3 regions of the Streptomyces sp. NPDC043870 genome follow, and region 1 is predicted to be linked to each of the others. Evidence: riboswitches for the same ligand, from Rfam matches in the RefSeq annotation. Region 1 holds a riboswitch; each other region holds the start of a gene.
What was found. A riboswitch is a leader RNA that binds a small molecule or an ion and turns the genes downstream of it on or off. The one in region 1 is predicted to bind cyclic di-AMP.
Positions count from the first base shown of each region.

Region 2: it holds a riboswitch for cyclic di-AMP, as region 1 does, so the genes downstream of both, AC0699_RS07490 (M23 family metallopeptidase) here and AC0699_RS03590 (C40 family peptidase) in region 1, are expected to answer to the same signal.
Region 3: it holds a riboswitch for cyclic di-AMP, as region 1 does, so the genes downstream of both, AC0699_RS25790 (M23 family metallopeptidase) here and AC0699_RS03590 (C40 family peptidase) in region 1, are expected to answer to the same signal.

Region 1 covers NZ_JBWKDT010000002.1:247,550-251,677, reverse strand. Annotated here, with positions in the region: gene pcrA (DNA helicase PcrA) at 1-1,721, opposite strand, end outside; cyclic di-AMP (ydaO/yuaA leader) riboswitch at 2,094-2,261, shown strand; gene AC0699_RS03590 (C40 family peptidase) at 2,260-3,471, shown strand; gene AC0699_RS03585 (pentapeptide repeat-containing protein) at 3,477-3,644, shown strand; gene AC0699_RS03580 (hypothetical protein) at 3,732-4,085, opposite strand.
Region 2 covers NZ_JBWKDT010000004.1:231,213-235,340, forward strand. Annotated here, with positions in the region: gene AC0699_RS07480 (STM4011 family radical SAM protein) at 1-275, shown strand, start outside; gene AC0699_RS07485 (SGNH/GDSL hydrolase family protein) at 236-1,027, opposite strand; gene AC0699_RS07490 (M23 family metallopeptidase) at 1,219-2,217, opposite strand; cyclic di-AMP (ydaO/yuaA leader) riboswitch at 2,222-2,376, opposite strand; gene AC0699_RS07495 (alpha-galactosidase) at 2,892-4,128, opposite strand, start outside.
Region 3 covers NZ_JBWKDT010000024.1:21,232-25,359, reverse strand. Annotated here, with positions in the region: gene AC0699_RS25800 (MerR family transcriptional regulator) at 1-452, shown strand, start outside; gene AC0699_RS25795 (PP2C family protein-serine/threonine phosphatase) at 731-1,819, shown strand; cyclic di-AMP (ydaO/yuaA leader) riboswitch at 2,091-2,226, shown strand; gene AC0699_RS25790 (M23 family metallopeptidase) at 2,238-3,308, shown strand; gene AC0699_RS25785 (PrsW family intramembrane metalloprotease) at 3,466-4,128, opposite strand, start outside.

The sequences.
Region 1 (4,128 bases):
TCGGTCGACGCCTGGAGCTCGGCCAGATATCCGGTCCGCTCCAACACGGCCTCCAGGACGACGGCCGGCCCCGCGCCCGAGTCGACGATCGTGCGCAGTTCCTCCATCAGTGCGTTGAAGCGCTTGACGGCATTGGCGGAGCGGGCCGCCATGCCGTACGCCTCGTCGACGCGGCGCAGCGCCTGCGGGAAGGTGATCTTCTCCCTGAGCGCCAGGGCGTCGATCATCGCCTCCGCCCGGTCGCCGATGCCGCGCTTGGGCACATTCAGGATCCGGCGCAGCGGGACGTTGTCCTCCGGGTTGGCCAGGACCCGCAGATACGCCAGCACGTCCCGGACCTCCTTGCGCTCGTAGAAGCGCACGCCGCCGACGACCTTGTAGGGCAGGCCGACGCGGATGAAGATCTCTTCGAAGACACGGGACTGCGCGTTCGTCCGGTAGAAGACCGCTACATCGCCGGCCTTGGCATTGCCCGCGTCCGTCAGCCGGTCGATCTCGTCGGCGACGAACTGGGCCTCGTCGTGCTCGGTATCGGCGACATAGCCGGTGATCTGCGCGCCCGCGCCCGCATTCGTCCACAGGTTCTTGGGACGGCGGCTCTCGTTGCGCTCGATGACGGCGTTGGCCGCGGAGAGAATCGTCTGGGTCGAGCGGTAGTTCTGCTCGAGCAGGATCGTCGTCGCGTCCGGGTAGTCCTCCTCGAACTGGAGGATGTTGCGGATCGTGGCTCCGCGGAAGGCGTAGATCGACTGGTCGGCGTCGCCCACGACGCACAGCTCGGCCGGCTCCAGGTCCTCGTAACCCGTCCCGACCAGCTCGCGGACCAGCGTGTACTGGGCGTGGTTGGTGTCCTGGTACTCGTCGACGAGGACATGGCGGAACCGGCGCCGGTAGTGCTCGGCGACGTCCGGGAACGCCTGGAGCAGATGGACGGTGGTCATGATGATGTCGTCGAAGTCCAGCGCGTTGGCCTCGCGCAGCCGCGCCTGGTACATCCGGTAGGCCTCGGCCAGCGTCTTCTCGAAACCGTCGGCGGCCTGGTCGGCGAAGGTCTCCTCGTCGATCAGCTCGTTCTTCAGGTTCGAGATCTTGGCGCTGAAGGACTTCGGCGGGTAGCGCTTCGGGTCGAGGTCCAGATCACGGCAGACCAGGGCCATCAGCCGCTTGGAGTCGGCGGCGTCGTAGATCGAGAACGACGACGTGAAACCGAGCTTCTTGCTCTCGCGGCGCAGGATGCGGACGCAGGCGCTGTGGAAGGTGGAGACCCACATGGCGTTGGCGCGCGGGCCGACGAGGTGCTCCACGCGCTCCTTCATCTCGCCCGCGGCCTTGTTCGTGAACGTGATCGCCAGTATCTGGCCGGGATGCACATGGCGGGTCGCCAGCAGGTGGGCGATCCGGTGGGTCAGCACCCGGGTCTTGCCCGAGCCGGCGCCGGCGACGATGAGCAGCGGCGAGCCCTGGTGCACGACGGCAGCACGCTGCTGCTCGTTCAGCCCCTCGAGCAGCGCGGCCGGGTCCACGGCAGGGCGCGGCGCCCCGTCCCGGTAATACGCGTCGCGGGCCGGAGGCGCGTCGAAAGCGCCCTCGAAGAGGTCGTGCGGGACCTCCTCGTGGGGCGGGTGCTCGTCGTGCTCGTCGGGCTCGGGCGGCGGGTGCTCCTCCGGGGCCGAGGTGCGCTGGAGGTCCGCCAGGAAGCTGTCATCAAAGAGGCTGCTCATCGCTCTATGAGTCTAGGCCGCCCCACTGACAGCCCGCCGCCGCCTTCACCACACTCACCGCGCCGGAGCGCAACGCCTCCCCGCGCCGGAGCGCGACACCTCCCCGCGCCGGGGGCGCAACGCCTCTTCTTGCCCGAGCGCAACGCCTCCCTTTGCCCGAGCAACACGTACCGCGCCGCGCCCGAGCAGCAGCACGCACCGTGTCGGAGTGCATACAGGAAACGATCACATACTGTCACGCCTCGGCCACGACACGCCAAGGTCACGGAAATGTATCGGGCATATCGAACATCGTCCTTCACAGCAGCACCACAGTTTGGCTAGCGTGCTCGCCCAGGCGGCCCGTACTGCCAACGGCGACCTACGCCAATCGGGCAGCCTGCGCCGAATCCGGCCTCCCGCAGGGGAGTTCGGAACCGGGGACCCACCAGACATGTACAACTGGGGTGAATCGGGCCGCACTCCACCCGGCCCGTAGGACAGCCTTCCGTTCCGTCCGAACCCGACAGCTAACCCGGTAGGCGGTCCACGGAAGGAGATGCCGGCCTTGGCGTCGCATCGCAAGCCGCGCAGCCGCACTCGCACGAATTCATCCGCCGTCGGATTCACGACGGCCGCCCTGGCGGGCGTGACGCTGCTCTCGACCCAGAACGCGACAGCCGACCCGAAGCCGAGCATCGAAGAGGTCCAGAAGAAGGTCGACGACCTGTACCGGCAGGCGGGCTCCGCGACCCAGGACTACAACCGGGCGCAGGAGGCCACCGAGAAGCAGCGCCGCGCGGTGGACACGATCCTCGACGACGTCGCCAAGCGCACGGACTCCCTCAACGAGTCCCGCCGGGCCCTCGGTTCGTACGCGGCCGCCCAGTACCGTACGGGTGCGGTGGCCCCGACCGCCGCGCTGCTTTTCGCCGACAGCCCGCAGGCGTACTTCGACCAGACACAGCTGATGGACCGGCTGACCGACCAGCAGCGCAGCGCCATCGCCGACTTCGAGACCCAGCAGGCCGCGGCGGCGAAGCAGCGCGCGCAGGCGACCAAGAGCCTGGAGTCGCTGACCGCTTCGCAGCAGACGCTGCGTGAGAGCAAGCAGACCGTCCAGAAGAAGCTCGCCGAGGCGCGGGCGCTGCTGTCCCAGCTGACCGCCGAGGAGAAGGCGCGGCTCGAGGCGCTGGAGCGGGAGCGGGAGGAAGAAGCCCGCCGCAAGGCCGAGGCACAGGCCAAGGCGGAAGCCGAGGCGGAGGCGGAGCGGCTGCGCCAGGAGCGCGCGCAGCAGGAGCAGGAGCAGAACCAGGACACGGGCACCGGTACCGGTACCGGTACCGACACGGGAACGGGAACGGGAACGGGAACGGGAACGGGCACGGGCACCGGCACCGGCACCGCCCCCGACTCGTACGCGGCCAAGGCCGAGAAGGTCCTCTCCTTCGCCCGCGCCCAGATCGGCAAGCCGTACGTCTGGGGCGCGACCGGCCCCAGCTCGTACGACTGCTCCGGGCTCACCCAGGCCGCCTGGAAGGCGGCCGGTGTCGATCTCCCCCGGACCACCTGGGACCAGGTGGAGGTCGGACAGCGGGTGGCGACGCAGGATCTCCTCCCGGGTGATCTGGTCTTCTTCTACGACGACATCAGCCACGTCGGCATCTACATCGGCGACGGCATGATGATCCACGCCCCGAAGCCGGGCACGAACGTCCGCGAGGAGTCGATCTACTACATGCCGATCTACGGGAGCGTCCGCCCCGCCTAGAGGGCGTGCCGAGCGGACTTGCGGAAGCCGGGCTTGCGGGAGCCCGGCTTGCGGGAGCCCGGCTTGCCGAAGTCGTGCTTACAGAGGCGGTGCTTACGGAAGTGGTGCTTACGGAAGTCGCGCCGGTGGGAGCCGCCGCCCGGTGCCGGACTCACGCCGCAACCGGCCTTTGACCAAGGGGAGTCGCGGCATGAGCTGCTCGGGCTCGGCCGACCGGCGCGGAGCCTGGAACCCCCGGGCCCCCCGGGCCCCCGTCCGCATCACGTCCACAGCGTCGCGATGAAGATGTTCGCCAGCGTCAGCACGCCCACCGTCGCGAACACCCCCTTGTCCACGTTCTCCTCGTCCCGCTTGACGTAGACCAGCGCGAGGATCACCACGAGCACCGCGAGCTTGATGCCGATCTTGAGGTTGTTCACCGGCTGGTCGTCCGCCTGATTCAGCCCCACCAGCACCACGCCCGTGACCAGCATGGTAAGCGCACCGTGCAGCATCGCGGGCGTGAAGCGCGCCGTCCCCTCGCCCATCGCCTTCATCTGGGTCAGGAAGCCGCCGAGCAGCGCCGCGATACCGATGATGTGCAGGGCGACGAAGACATTGATGAGTACGTCCATGGCACCGGAGCCTAGCCGTACGGTCCGAAAGTGACCCCGGCCG
Region 2 (4,128 bases), on a different contig from region 1:
ACGGGACGGTGCGGCGCTGCCACTTCGTACGAGCCGAGCTCGGCAATCTCTATGACGGCTCGTACCGGGCGGCGCTGCGCCCGCGCGCCTGCCCGCTCGCGGTGTGCGACTGCCACATCGGCTATGTCCATCTGGAATCGCTGCCGCTGTACGACGTGTTCGCGGGCGGGGTGCTGGAGCGGATCCCCGCCACGGGATCCCCCGCCACGGGCACTGCCGCGGGGGCGGGGAACGCTCAGAGCGGAAGCAGGTCCGGGCGCTTCGGCTCCACGTGATCGCCGGATGATTCGCCCCGCAGCCGCCGGCCGATCCACGGTACGAGGTACTCGCGCGCCCAGAGGACATCGTCGCGGCGGACTTCGAGCGTGCCACGCGGCGGCAGTGGCGGCCACGGCTGGTCCGGGTCGGCCGGCACGTCGATGCCGAGCACCTGGGCGGCACGGAGCGCGACGCGCGTGTGGCCCTCGGGCGAGAGATGCAGCCGGTCGTCGTCCCAGGCGCGCCTGTCCTGGACCGACTTGAGCGACCAGAGGTCGAGTACGGGGCAGTCGTAGCGGTCGGCGATGGCGCGGACATGCGCGGTGTACGTGGCGATCTTGCCGCGCAGATGGCGGAGCACGGGTACGCCGCGGGTGTCGAAGCCGGTGGTCACCATGACGGTGCCGACGGAGGCGGTGAGGTCGGCGACGGCCCGTTCGAAGCGTTCCGCGACGTCGTCGGGGTCGGTGCCGGGCCGGATGATGTCGTTGCCGCCGGCGCAGAACGTCACCAGGTCGGGGGCGAGTTCCTTCGCGCGCGGGACCTGTTCCTCGACGATCTGATCGAGGAGCCTGCCTCGTACGGCGAGGTTGGCGTAGCGGAAGGTGTGTTCCGGTACCCGGTCGTCCAGGAGGACCGCGAGCCGGTCCGCCCAGCCGACGAACTGTCCCTCGGGTCCCGGGTCTCCGACGCCCTCGGTGAAGCTGTCACCGATTGCCGCATAGGACCCGATTGCGCTGTTTGTTCTTGATCGCGAAGCGTCTGCCACGTCGAGCCATCTTTCCTCGCGGGAAGTGACTTACGCCACCGTAGGGAGGGGTTGACGCGGGGTGATATAGGCCACCCGGCCAGTTTTCCGCAAAGCGGGAATACCCGGAAGGGGCCGGAACGCACGCGTCCGCCGGCCCCATGATGCGGGGCCGGCGGACGGAGAGACGCCGTGTCAGGTACGGACGTCGGTCAGATCGAGACTCCGTGCTGGCGGAGGTAGGCCAGCGGGTCGATGTCCGAGCCGTAGCTCGGGCTCGTGCGGATCTCGAAGTGCAGGTGCGGGCCGGTGGAGTTGCCGGTGGAGCCGGAGAGGCCGATCTGCTGGCCGCCGGTGACGCTCTCGCCGGACGCGATGGAGAGCTGGGAGAGGTGGGCGTACTGCGAGTACGTGCCGTCGTTGTGCTTGATGACGACCTCGTTGCCGTACGCGCCGCTCCAGCCGGCCGACACAACGGTGCCCGGGCCGACGGCCTTCACGGACGTACCGGTGGCGGCGATGAAGTCGACACCGGTGTGGTAACCGCTGGACCACATGGAACCGGCTGTCTTGTACGCGGTGCTGATACCGCCGCGGACCGGCGCGAAGAAGCCGGAAAAGCTGGTCTGCGCGGCGGCGTTCGCGGCGGAGGGCGCGGCGGGGGCCTCGGCGGCGGCCGGAGCGGCCTGGGGGCGCTCGGCGGTGCGGGAGGCACGCTCGGAGGAACCGGACGGCTTCTCGCTCCTGGCCGGAGCCTTGGCCTTCCGCTCGGGCTTCGCCTCGCTCCGGACCTTCGCCTCGCTCCGGACCTTCGCCTTGCCCTGGACCTTCGCCTTGCCGCCGAGGGTCAGCTCGAGCCCCGGATGGATCAGCGACGGGTTCTCGCCGACGGCGGCGCGATTGTCGGCGTACAGCTTCTTCCAGCCGCCGCTGACGCTCTGCTCCTGGGCGATCTTCGACAGGTAGTCACCGGCCACGACGGTGTACGTCGCAGGCGCCTTGGGGGCCTTCGGCGCCTGCGGGGCGACGGACTTCTTGGCTACGGCTGCGATGCGGCCGGGGGCGGCGGAGGGCGCCGACTTCTCGGCGGCGTGCGCACCGAAGGCGCCGATGAGCGGAAGTGCGATGGCGGCCCCGCCCGTTCCGGCGGCGACGAATCCACGCGTGATCGGGCTGGTCCTCGGACGGCGATGCTTACCCTTACCGGGCATGGCGAATTCCTCTCCGCCGCCTGCGAGGTGAGCTGTCGGGTTCGGGCTGGAGATGCCCGGCCGCGCATGGCGCGCGACTTCACCCCGAGCCGTCCGGGATTCCGGAACGGCGTACTACCTGGGTCCCCCGCTCCTGCCACACGTGGGTGGGTGCGATATTCCGGACGGCGGCAGGATTAGGCGTTCCGACCGGATTGCGGTGACCGTAAGCGAGCCGGGTCGCGCGAACAAGCCATCTATTCCCCCGGGAACCCTTCCGCCTGATTTCGACCTGGATTTCCCGGTCACGCTCCGTAAATCCCGGATCTTCGATTTCCTTTGCGACAAGGGAGTTCACATGTCCGGCATCGCCACAGAACGTCACAGATATGATCCCGCTCACGAACCCGAGCCCATCTCCCCCTTAACTCGGGCGCGTTATGCGATACCTACCAATTCGGACAGATCGACCATCAGGCCAGATTCACGCCAACCGCGCACGCAGGCAAGGGGCGCAATCGCCGCACCCTTGCGTGAGAATTGCGCTGCTCGCCCCGTATGTACCTTTTGCCCCATGGGTGGCGTGGCAAGGAAACACTGCGAGGCTGCCCACCAAGTGGGCAGTGAACTCCAGGAGTTCACGAATCGACCGCCCGAAGCTCCCGCTTCCAGGCGCTGATCGCACCCGGGCGCGGTCAGCTGCGCCGCAGCCGGATCACCGTCGCGTCAAGATCACCGCGGAGGCCCGTGTGCAGCCCGTGGTGGAGCAGGACGGACCCCCGGTGAACGACACCGGTGTCCCGGCACTCGTACGCCGCCGACGGTTCGAGGCCCCGCAGACGCAGGCGCGGGGGCCGCTCACCGTAGTGCTGGGCCTGCAGCCATGCCAGGACCACGGCCTCGTCGCCACGCACGTACTGCACGGCGCTCAGCCCGCCCTCCGGCGGCCGCAGCCGATAGAGATCACCATGCTGCACGACCGGCCTGATCTTCTTGTAGAGCTCCACCCAGCCGCGCGCCTCGGTCAGCTCGCCCTCGCTCCATCCGGTGAGGTCGCCGCCGATGCCCAGTACCCCGGCCATGGCACTCACGAAACGGAACCTCAGTGAGCTGATCCGCCCGTTGAGCTGCACATTCGGGCTGTCGGTGACCCATGCGGCCATCACCCGGGCCGGATGCAGCTGGCCGAAGCCGTACTGGATGGCCAGACGATCCAGCGGATCGGTGTTGTCGGAGGTCCACACCTGGTCGGTCCGGGAAAGAATCCCCAGGTCGATCCGGCCGCCACCGCCCGAGCAGGACTCGAAGACCACGGCCGGGTGCGCGGCCCGCAGCCGGTCCAGCAGGGCGTACAGCGCATGGACGTGCTCGACCCACAGCTTCTGCGGGTACGGCTCCCCGGGCCAGCCCGCGTCCGTGAAGCAACGGTTGAAATCCCACTTCACATAGTCGATGGGGGCCGCGGACAGCAGCCCGTCCAGCTGCTCCCAGAGGTGGTCCTGGACATCCCCGCGGGCGAGATTCAGGACCAGCTGATTGCGGAATTCGGTCCGGGTGCGGCCGGGGTGGTGCTGCACCCAGTCCGGGTGCGCCCGGTAGAGATCGCTGTCGGCATTGACCATCTCCGGTTCGACCCAGATCCCGAACCGCATGCCCAGCGCGTGCACGTCGTCGGCGAGCGGTTTCAGCCCCTGGGGGAAACGGTCCGGGTTCGGCGTCCAGTCCCCGAGCCCGGCCCGGTCGCTCGTCCGCTTCCCGAACCAGGCGTCGTCCACGACGAAGAGCTCCACCCCCATCGCCGCGGCCCGGCGGGCCAGCGCCCGCTGCTGCTCCTCCGAGACGTCGAAGCCGGTGGCCTCCCACGAGTTGTAGAGGACCGGACGGGAGGCCCTGGCGTCCGGAATGACATGGGCGCGCTGCCAGGCGTGCCAG
Region 3 (4,128 bases), on a different contig from region 1:
TGCGGACCACTCTCGACCGGACGGAGAAAGGAGAGGAACTCATGGCGGAAGAAGTCTTCGACGGCTTCGACCACACGCAGTACGAGCAGGAGGTCACCGAGCGCTGGGGCCGCGAGGCGTACGAGAAGGGCGACCGCTGGTGGCGCTCGCTGAGCGCCGAGGAGAAGAAGGCGTTCCAGGACCGTCAGGTCGCGATCGCCCGTGACTTCGGGCAGGCTCTGAAGGACGGACTGGCGCCCGACAGCGACGAAGCACAGGCGATCGCGCAGCGGCAGTGCGAATGGCTGTCGGTGACGACCACCCCGACCAGGTCGTACGTCATCGGGCTCGGCGAGATGTACGTCGCCGACCCGCGCTTCACGGCGAACTACGACCGGCACGGGGAGGGGACGGCCGTGTTCGTCCGTGACGCGATGAAGGTCTACGCGGAGCGCAACCTCAGCGACGACTGAGGCGCTACCCGTCTGCCGGACGGACGGGAGCCGGTCACCGGGAGGGCCCCCTGGTGACCGATCAGCCCGGACTGGTTCCGGCTGGTCCTGATGGGTACCGGCTGGTCCTCGCCGGTCCTGGCTGGTCCGGTTGGCCGATGGCGAGTCGCCGAGCGGCGCGGCTCCGGTCAGCCTGAATGGGGCGCGGTACCGTCCGCACCCTGGGCGGACCTGGCAGGAGACCACTGGTGGGGCAGCGAGAAGGCGACAACGGACAGCGGCGGGACGGTGGCCGCAGGATGGTCCGGGTGCTGCCCTTCCTGCTGATCGTGGGCGGGATCTTCTTCGACCTGGGCACCCCGGAGTCGTACACCGCGTCGCCGCTCTTCGCCGCGGCACCGCTCGTCGCCGCCCCCTTCTTCTCGGCGCTGTTCACCCTGCTGACGGGCGTCGCCTCCGTCGCGGCGGTGGCCGGGCTGCATGCTTACAACGGCACGGCCTCCGACATCCCGGCCGTGACGGAGCTGCTGACCGTGTTCACGGTCTCCGTGCTGGCTCTCTTCATCAACCAGGTCGTACGCCGCAGTGGCCAGCGCCTCGCGTCCGCGCGCGTCATCGCGGAGGCCGCACAGCGGGCCGTGCTGCCCACGCCGGCCGACCGGATCGGCGGGCTGCAGATCGCCGCGCGGTACGAGGCGGCGCAGGCGGACGCGTTCATCGGCGGGGACCTGTTCGCCGTGCAGGACACTCCGCACGGGGTGCGGCTGGTGGTCGGGGACGTACGGGGGAAGGGGCTGGACGCGGTCGAAGCGGTGGCCGTGATCCTCGGGGCGTTCCGGGAGGCCGCCGAGCAGGAGTCCTCGCTGGAGGGGGTGGCACAGCGGCTGGAGCGGGCGCTCGCCCGGGAGGGCATGCGTTCCGGGCTCGACGCGTTCGAGGGCTTCACCACCGCCGTGCTCGCCGAGATCCCCCACAGGGACGGAGTGGTCCGGATCCTCAACCGGGGCCACCCCCCGCCGCTGCTGCTGCTCGCGGACGGCGCGCTGGGCATGCTGGAGCCGCCCGAGATCGCGCTGCCGCTGGGCATGGGGGATCTGGGGGCCTCGCCGGACCGGGCGTACGAGACCCCGTACGCGGCCGGTGCCACGCTCCTGCTCTACACGGACGGGCTGACCGAGGCGCGTGACACGCACGGCGTCTTCTACGATCCGCGCGAGCGCCTGGGCGGCCGGGTCTTTTCCGGACCGGAGGAGCTGCTGGACGCGGTCGTCGCCGACGTACGGCGGCATACGGGCGGCCGGGCGACCGACGACATGGCGCTGTTGGCGGTCACCAGGCCCGGGGAACGGCAGCCGGAGCGGCGCAGGACGATGCCGGTGGTTCCGTGAACGGGACGCGGCGCCGCCAGTGGTTCCGTGAACAGGAAGCTGCGCCACGGAACGTAATCGAAGGACAGCCCTCCGCATAGCATGTGACCCACCGTCAGAAAGGGCGACCGGATTGAGGGGGAGTCAACTCGCCCGATTCGGGGTTGTTGTGCCTGAAAAGTCCAGGCCAATGTCGCTAACGATCAATGGGAAGAGCTTGGAATCCGCCCCCCGTGTCTATTAACGTTCGATAACGCAGCGCGGTCGTCACAGTCGTCGCAAGAGACGGCACCGTGCGCACGCGCCGAATCCCGCAAGGGAACCGGGGAACCACCTATTGGGGTGAATCGGGCACTTCGCGGTGCTCGTAGGAGACCTTCCTGCTCCGAACCCGTCAGCTAACCCGGTAGGCGATAAGGAAGGAAAGGAGAACGCCTCCGTGGCGTCCAACGAGCCTGCCCTCCAGGAACCTCCCACCAGCGAGTGGGTCCCCACCGACGAGTGGGCCCCGGCCACCGGGGCGGAGGAATGGAACCCGACCGAGGAATCGGTCCGTCCGGTCCGTGGCAGGCATCGCGTCGTCAAGCAGCGCAACGGACTCGCGCGGAGCTCCACCGTTCTCGGAGTCGGCGTCATCGCCGCGGTCGGCGCGGGTGGCATGGCCACCGCGCAGAACAAGCCGCCGGTCTCCATATCCCTCCCCGACGCCATCACGGACCACCTCCCGGACGCGGATTCGCTTCCCGGCGTGGGCTCCCTCATCTCCTCGGACGACTCCGACTCGGAGAACCGGAACAACGCACCGCTCACCGCCTTCTCCGTTGCCGACACGGCCGCGGACGACGGGCAGAGCGCCGGTGATGCGGGCGAGGCCCTGCGCGCCCGCATCCTCCAGCAGGCGGAGCAGCAGCAGGCCGAGGCCGAGGCCGAGGCGAGGGCGGCCGCCGAGAAGGCCGCCGCCGAGAAGGCCGCGGCGGAGGCGAAGGCGCAGCAGACCGCGGCCGCCGAGGCCGCCGAGGCCGAGGCCGCCAAGGCCGCCGAGGCGAAGCGACTGGCCGAGGAGGAGGCCGCGCGCAAGGCGGAGGCCGAGCGGCTCGCCAAGCTCGCCGCGAGCTACTCCCTCCCGACGTCCTCGTACACGATCACCTCGACCTTCGGCCAGGCCGGTTCGATGTGGTCCTCCGGCTACCACACCGGCCTCGACTTCGCGGCGCCCACGGGTACGCCGGCGAAGGCCGTGCACGGAGGCACCGTCAAGTCGGCGGGCTGGTCCGGGTCGTACGGCTACCGCATCGTGCTGGAACTCGAGGACGGCACCGAGGTCTGGTACTGCCACCTGTCGTCGATGACCGTCGGAGCGGGGCAGACCGTCGCCACGGGCGAGACCATCGGGCGCGTCGGCGCGACCGGCAATGTCACCGGACCGCATCTGCACCTGGAGGTGCACACCCCGGGCGGCGACGGCATCGACCCGATGGCGTGGCTGCGCGACAAGGGCCTCTCCGTCTAGGACTTGTCCCGGGCTGGGCCCGGACAAAGCCGTAGTCCTGATCAGTCACGGTTCACACTCGAGTCACCGGCAGCTCTGGCGCACCCCCCCGACGCCTGAGCTGCCGGTTTTTCGTGCGCGGTGTGGTCCGCGAGGCCGCGGCGATCCGCGTTCTCCGCTACGCCCGGTACGGGTTGTAGTCGCCGTAGTCCAGATACGGCGGTGGCTGCCACACCCGGCCCGTCGCACGCGCCGCGTATGTGAGGGCCGGGGCCGCGACGCTCCTGCGCTGCCAGAGATGGTGGAGCAGCTCCTGCTCGCGGGCGACGAAGTCAGGGCCCCCCGCGCCGCGCTGGGCCCGGTGGCGCAGGAAGGCCAGCGAGGTCGCGAAGGCCTCGTACTCGGAGACGGCGCGGGCGGCCGCCGGGCCGTGGGTACGGCGGGCCATGTCGCGGGCCACGGTGCGCGCTCGCATGGAGGACAGGGCGAGCGGTTCGGCAGGGGCGAGCCAGCCGGCCGCGGCGTACGCGGGCAGCTCGGCCGCGACCGTACGCAGCTCGCGCTGCCGGGTCCAGATCGCCAGCCAGGTCAGCAGCCCGAACGCCGGCACCATGAACGCCGCGTACACGGCGTAGAACCCCAACGGGCCGAACCTCGCGGAGCCGTTCCACAGTGCGTGCATGCCCATCGCGAGGGTGAGGCCGAGCAGCGGCAACACGGTCCTGCGGAACCTCCGGCGCCGGGCGGTGATCGCCGCGAGGCCGAACCCGATGCCCGTCAGCACCGTGAACAGCGGATGCGCGAACGGCGACATCACGATCCGTACGAAGAAGGTCGCGGC